3 regions of the Achromobacter sp. ISS7 genome follow, and region 1 is predicted to be linked to each of the others. Evidence: predicted binding sites of a transcription regulator. Region 1 holds the regulator's gene; each other region holds the start of a gene.
What was found. The regulator LexA, encoded in region 1, represses DNA repair genes until DNA is damaged. The targets are predictions, from matches to a motif close to ACTGTATNNNNATACAGT.

Region 1 (2,198 bases):
CGGAAGGCGCGACGCCCAAGGACGGTCCGTCCGCCGGTATCGCGATCACCACGGCCATGGTGTCGGCCCTGTCGCGCATCCCGGTGCGCGCCGACGTCGCCATGACCGGCGAGATCACGCTGCGTGGCGAAGTCCTGCCGATCGGCGGCCTGAAGGAAAAGCTGCTGGCCGCCCACCGCGGTGGCATCAAGACGGTCTTGATCCCGGAAGAAAACGTCAAGGATTTGGCGGAGATCCCGGACAACGTCAAGAACCATCTCGAGATCGTGCCGGTCCGCTGGATCGACAAGGTGCTGGAACTGGCCCTGGAACGCCTGCCGGAGCCGCTGGCTGAAGACGAAGCGGTCAAGGAACCGCTGGTCGCCAAGCCGGCGGAACCGGGCTCGACGGATCCGGTGCTCAAGCACTGATGCCTGGCCCGAGGCGCCCCGCAAGGGGCGGCCTTCAAAAAGAAACCCCGCTTGCGCGGGGTTTCTTTTTTTGGCGCGGCGATCGAACCGGCGCCGGAACAAGCGGGGAAATCAGTGCAGCGTGTGCGGCCGGATCAGCCCGACCGCGATGCCTTCCAGCGCGAATTCCTGGTCGGCTTCGACCACGATGACATTGAAATCGGGGTTCTCGGGCAGCAGTTCGATGCGGCCGTTCTGGCGCTGCAGGCGCTTGACGGTGACGTCGTCGCCCAGCCGCGCCACCACGATCTGGCCATTGCGGGCCTCGGACGCCTTCTTGACGGCCAGCAGGTCGCCTTCGAGGATGCCGGCGTCGCGCATGCTCATGCCGCGTACCTTGAGCAGGTAGTCGGGGGTCTGCGCGAACAGGCTGGTATCGACGCCGATCTCGCGTTCGACGTGCTCGGCCGCCAGGATCGGGCTGCCAGCGGCCACCCGGCCCACCAGCGGCAGCAGCAGCTGCGCCAGGCCGGGCAGGGGCAGCGGCGCCTGGGTCTGGGCGGGCGAGGCGTCCTTCAGGCGGATGCCGCGCGAGGCGCCGGCGGTGAGCTCGATGGCGCCCTTGCGGGCCAGCGCCTTCAGATGGTCTTCGGCCGCGTTGGGCGAGCGGAATCCGAGGGCCTGGGCGATCTCGGCGCGGGTGGGCGGAAAGCCGGTGCGCGCGACGGTTTGCCGGATGAGGTCCAGGATTTGCTGTTGACGATCAGTGAGTTTGCTGGCCATGGCGATGATCCGTTGGTGAGTCGGACTGTACATATATACAGCGGCATTCTGGGGGACATAACGCAAAAAAGCAAGCGCGGATCGGGCGCGGCCACCAAGCGGGCAATAAAAACGGGACCCGAAGGTCCCGTTTGGGGTTGGCGCAGGCCGGCGGGGCGCTTTACAGCACCGCGGCGATGCCCTTGGCCACCTGGTCGATGTTGCCGCTGTTGAGCGCGGCGACGCAGATGCGGCCGCTGGAGACGGCGTAGACGCCATGCTCTTCGCGCAGGCGGTCGACCTGGGCCGAGGTCAGGCCGGAGTACGAGAACATGCCGCGCTGCTCCAGCACGAAGCTGAAGTCCTGCTTGCCGCCGTGTTCCTTGATCTTCTCGACCAGCTGCTTGCGCATCAGGCGGATGCGGTCGCGCATGGCGCCGAGTTCTTCTTCCCACATGGCGAACAGCTCGGGCGAGTTCAGCACCGTGGAGACGATCGTGCCGCCGTGGGTGGGCGGGTTGGAATAGTTGGTGCGGATGACGCGCTTGAGCTGGCTCAGCACGCGGACGGCTTCGTCCTTGCTGCCGGAGACGACGGTCAGGGCGCCGACGCGCTCGCCGTACAGCGAGAACGACTTCGAGAACGACGAGCTGATGAACATGGTCAGGTCGAGGTCGGCGAACAGGCGCACGACGGCGGCGTCCTCACGCAGGCCTTCGCCGAAGCCCTGGTAGGCGATGTCCAGGAACGGCACCAGCTTGTTTTCCTTGACGACCGCGGCGATCTGCTTCCATTGGTCGAAGGTCGGGTCGACGCCGGTCGGGTTGTGGCAGCAGGCGTGCAGCACGACCACGGTGTTGGCCGGCGCGGCCTTCAAGGCGGCCAGCATGCCGTCGAAGTTCAGGCCGCGGGTGGCGGCGTCGTAGTAGGCGTAGGTGCCGACTTCGAAACCGGCGCGTTCGAACAGCGCGCGGTGGTTTTCCCAGCTGGGATCGCTGATCAGGACCTTGGAGGTCGGCAGCAGCTGGCGCAGGAAGTCGGCGCCGA
Region 2 (2,198 bases), 560 kb from region 1:
TGCTGCTGGGCTATGCCTGCGTGCCCGAGCACGACATCGCGCGCAAGTTCGAGGTGCTGCTCGAAAGCCTGGCCGAGGTGGCGCGCATGACGCCCGCCGCGCCGGCGGTGGAAGTGGCGCAGCCGGCCTGACGCGGGCGCTGAAAGCCGGCGGCGAACCGGGGGGGCGTCCCACGGCCCGCGCGTTCGGATCGCGCCGGCCCCCGTCAGTCCAGGCGGTTCTGTCCGCCGCCCAGCGCCGCCGCGAACGCCGTGGCGTTGCGCATGCCCTGGTCCTCGAAGTTGGTGTTGAACACCGCGTGCGCCTGTCCGCTTTGCCGCGCCAGTTCCTGGAAGCGGCGCGCCAGTTCGGCCAGCTCGGCCTCGGAATATTCATATTGGAAGCGCCCCGACGACGCGGCGCCGTTGGCGTTCCAGGTGGCGGCGTTGCGCCCGTGCAGGCGCAGCAGCGTCAGGTCGGGGTGGGTGCATGCCCACACCGCCGGCACGCTGTTGTCGAACCCCTGCGGCGCGTCCACCACGGTATGCACCAGGCCCAGCTCGCGCTCGAACGCCAGCGTGGCGTCCGTGGCCGGGGCCGAGTCGAACCAGCTGCGGTGGCGGAACTCGACCGACAGCAGGTGTTCCGGCAGGCGCCGCGCGCATTCGGCCACCAGCGCGTGGCCGCGCGCGTCGCGCCGCAGCCAGGGCGGGAACTGGAAGTGCACCGCGCCCAGCTTGCCGGCCATGCGCAAGGGTTCCAGCGCCAGCGTGTAGCGGCGCCAGAGTTCGTCGCGCAGGTCGCCCGGCATGGCGTGGTGGTAGATGACCGGCTCGGGCCAGTCGTCCAGTTCGCGGCGGATGTCGGCCGGCAGCGACGCCAGCGGCGTCTGGTGGCCGGTGAAGAGCCGGTAGGCCTTGATATTGAAGACGAAATCGTCGGGCGTGCGCTGCGCCCACAGATAGGCGTTGTCGGCGCTGGGCAGGGCGTAGTAGCTGGAATCGACCTCGGCCAGCCCGAAGCGGCTGGCGTAGAAACGCAGCCGTGACTGGGCGTCATGCGCCTCGCGCGGGTAGAAGCGGCCGCACGCCAGCAGCGTGGGGTCGGTCCAGGAAGCGGTGCCGGCAAGCAGGCGCATGGGAAAACGGGCGTAGCGGGAGCGGGAGGCGATGCGGTTATGATACCTGGATATATACCCAGGTATCGGGCCGCGCCGAGCGCGCCCGCCGCCGTCCATCCCGCGCCCCATGTCCGACCAGAATCCCGCCAACCCGTCCAGCCGTCCCGATCCCCTGGCCGACCTCAACCCCGCCCAGCGCGAGGCCGCCGAGTTCGGTGTCGGCGGCGCGGGCGACGACGGCCCGCTGCTGGTGATCGCCGGCGCCGGCTCGGGCAAGACCAACACCCTGGCGCACCGCGTCGCCCACCTGATCCTGAACGGCGCCGATCCGCAGCGCATGCTGCTGCTGACCTTCTCGCGTCGCGCGGCCCAGGAAATGGAACGGCGCGTCGGCAGCGTGCTGCAGCGGGTGATGAACCTGCGCGGCAGCCAGCAGGCGCCATCGCTGCCATGGGCCGGCACCTTCCATGCCATCGGCGCGCGCCTGCTGCGCGACTGCGCCCAGCGCATCGGCCTGTCCGAGGCCTTCACCATCCATGACCGCGGCGATGCCGAGGACCTGATGGGCATGGTGCGCCACGAGCTCGGCCTGTCGGCCACCAAGTCGCGCTTTCCGCTCAAGGGCACCTGCCTGGCGATTTACTCGCGCGTGGTCAACAGCCAGACGCCGGTGGCCGACGTGCTGCACGGCACTTTCCCGTGGTGCGCGCAATGGGAAGACGAACTCAAGAACCTGTTCCGCGCCTATGTCGCCGCCAAGCAGGACCAGCAGGTGCTCGACTACGACGACCTGCTGCTGTACTGGGCCGAGATGATGGGCGACGCGGCCATCGCCGCCGATGTCGGCGCGCGCTTCGACCACGTGCTGGTGGACGAATACCAGGACACCAACCGCCTGCAGGCCGCCATCCTGCTGGCCATGAAACCCGATGGCCGCGGCCTGACCGTGGTGGGCGACGACGCCCAGTCGATCTATTCGTTCCGCGCCGCCACGGTGCGCAACATCCTCGACTTCCCGGCCCAGTTCCCGCAGCCGGCGCGCGTCATCACGCTGGACCGCAACTACCGTTCGACCCAGCCCATCCTGACCGCCTCCAAC
Region 3 (2,198 bases), 2.4 Mb from region 1:
CGCCCCCGTCCTGCGGCGCCGGGCCGTCCGGGTCAGGGCCGGACGAGGCGGCGGATTCAGCGGCCCGCCGCAAGTCCGACGTGCGGCGCAAGCCCTCGGGCTTGGCCACGGTTTCGAACTCATCGTCCAGCTTGGCGCGCAGGCGGTCGGCGGACGTGACGGGCGGTTTCCAGCTCATGCGCTTCCTCTATGTGCCAGCGGCAGGCCTCCCGGAAAGGGAGCCTGCCGCTGGCGACCGGGCTGGCGGGACCGGTGCGATCCGATGATGGCGTGACGATTACTCGTCGCTGTCGTCTTCGGCGGTGGGCACGAATTCCGCGGCGCGGCTGACGATGCCCTGGTTCTCACGGACCCGGTTCTCGATCTCGATCGCAAGTTCCTTGTGTTCCTTCAGGTATTCACGGACGTTGTCCTTGCCCTGGCCGATGCGGTTGCCGTTGTAGCTGTACCACGCGCCGGACTTGTCCACCACGTTGGCGGCCACGCCCAGGTCGATGATTTCGCCTTCGCGCGAGATGCCGGCGCCGTACATGATGTCGAACTCGGCCTGCTTGAACGGGGGCGCGACCTTGTTCTTGACCACCTTGACGCGGGTTTCGTTGCCGACGACCTCGTCGCCCTTCTTGATCGAGCCGATGCGGCGGATGTCCAGGCGCACCGAGGCGTAGAACTTGAGCGCGTTGCCGCCGGTGGTGGTTTCGGGGTTGCCGAACATCACGCCGATCTTCATGCGGATCTGGTTGATGAAGATGACCATGCAGTTGGTCTTCTTGATGGTGGCGGTCAGCTTGCGCAGCGCCTGGCTCATCAGGCGGGCCTGCAGGCCGGGCAGCGAATCGCCCATTTCGCCTTCGATTTCGGCCTTGGGCACCAGGGCCGCGACCGAGTCGACCACGATCAGGTCGACCGAACCCGAGCGCACCAGCGCGTCGGTGATTTCCAGCGCCTGCTCACCCGTGTCCGGCTGCGAGATCAGCAGGTCGGCCAGGTTGACGCCCAGCTTCGAGGCGTATTGCACGTCCAACGCGTGTTCGGCGTCGACGAAGGCGCAGGTGCCGCCGATCTTCTGCATTTCGGCCACGACCTGCAGGGTCAGCGTGGTCTTGCCCGAGGATTCCGGACCGTAGATTTCCACCACGCGGCCGCGCGGCAGGCCGCCGACGCCCAGCGCGATGTCCAGACCCAGCGAGCCGGTCGACACCACCTGGATGTCGTGCGAGACCTCGTTGTCGCCGTAGCGCATGATCGAGCCCTTGCCGAACTGCTTTTCGATCTGCGAGAGCGCGGCGGCCAGCGCCTTGGCTTTTTCCGAAGCGGCGGCCTTGGTGGTTTTGTCGTCCATGTAGTGTCCTGTCGGGTCTAGGTCTGTAACGTATCGGGTGTCGGGCGCGGCACGGATACCGGTCAGCGCGCGGGTTGTCGCAAGGGATTGATCGAAACGGTGCCGCAGCGGCGGATCCAGGCTGCAATCGGCACCGATCAGAAAGCGATAGCGCAGATTATGGCATCGGATTGTACTGTACAAAAAACCAGTGTGCCACAGTTTTCCACGTATTCCCTGAGTGGGCAAGCACGGTGTCGTATGACAGAATCGTGGAAAAAACCGGCGCTATGTCCCCATTGCGCCTCCCCGGCCCGCCGCCCCGGCTATCCGCCCCAGGGCGGCATGCGCGCGCCGCTCACGCGTCGCGCTTCTCCTTCTTTTCGACAGCCCATGCGCATCCTGATCGCCGAAGACGACAGCATCCTGGCCGACGGCCTGTCACGCTCGTTGCGCCACAACGGCTACGCGGTCGACGCCGTGCGCGACGGCCTGGCGGCCGATTCGGCGCTGGCGGCCCAGGCCTTCGACCTGCTTATCCTCGACCTGGGCCTGCCGCAACTGGCCGGCCTGGAAGTGCTGCGGCGCCTGCGGGCCCGCAACTCCGCCCTGCCCGTCCTGATCCTGACTGCCGCCGACAGCATCGAGCAGCGCGTCAAGGGGCTGGACCTGGGCGCCGACGACTACATGGCCAAGCCGTTCGCGCTGTCCGAGCTGGAAGCCCGCGTGCGCGCCCTGACGCGGCGCGGCGCGGGCGGCGGCGCCACCCTGCTCAAGCACGGCCGGCTGGTGTTCGACCAGACCGGGCGCGTGGCCATGGTCGACGACCAGACGCTGGACCTCTCTGCGCGCGAAGTCAGCCTGCTGGAGATCCTGC

Region 2: the regulator LexA is predicted to act here: its motif matches at 1,163-1,180, upstream of AC1HFW_RS14885 (ATP-dependent helicase).
Region 3: the regulator LexA is predicted to act here: its motif matches at 1,517-1,534, upstream of recA (recombinase RecA).

What each region holds. Positions count from the first base shown of each region.
Region 1 covers NZ_JAWRZD010000001.1:2,795,785-2,797,982, reverse strand. The annotation lists gene lon (endopeptidase La) at 1-410, shown strand, start outside; gene lexA (transcriptional repressor LexA) at 522-1,172, opposite strand; gene AC1HFW_RS12495 (amino acid aminotransferase) at 1,333-2,198, opposite strand, start outside.
Region 2 covers NZ_JAWRZD010000001.1:3,352,250-3,354,447, reverse strand. The annotation lists gene pdxR (MocR-like pyridoxine biosynthesis transcription factor PdxR) at 1-131, shown strand, start outside; gene AC1HFW_RS14890 (DUF72 domain-containing protein) at 206-1,117, opposite strand; gene AC1HFW_RS14885 (ATP-dependent helicase) at 1,227-2,198, shown strand, end outside.
Region 3 covers NZ_JAWRZD010000001.1:442,677-444,874, reverse strand. The annotation lists gene recX (recombination regulator RecX) at 1-178, opposite strand, end outside; gene recA (recombinase RecA) at 278-1,342, opposite strand; gene AC1HFW_RS01975 (response regulator transcription factor) at 1,715-2,198, shown strand, end outside.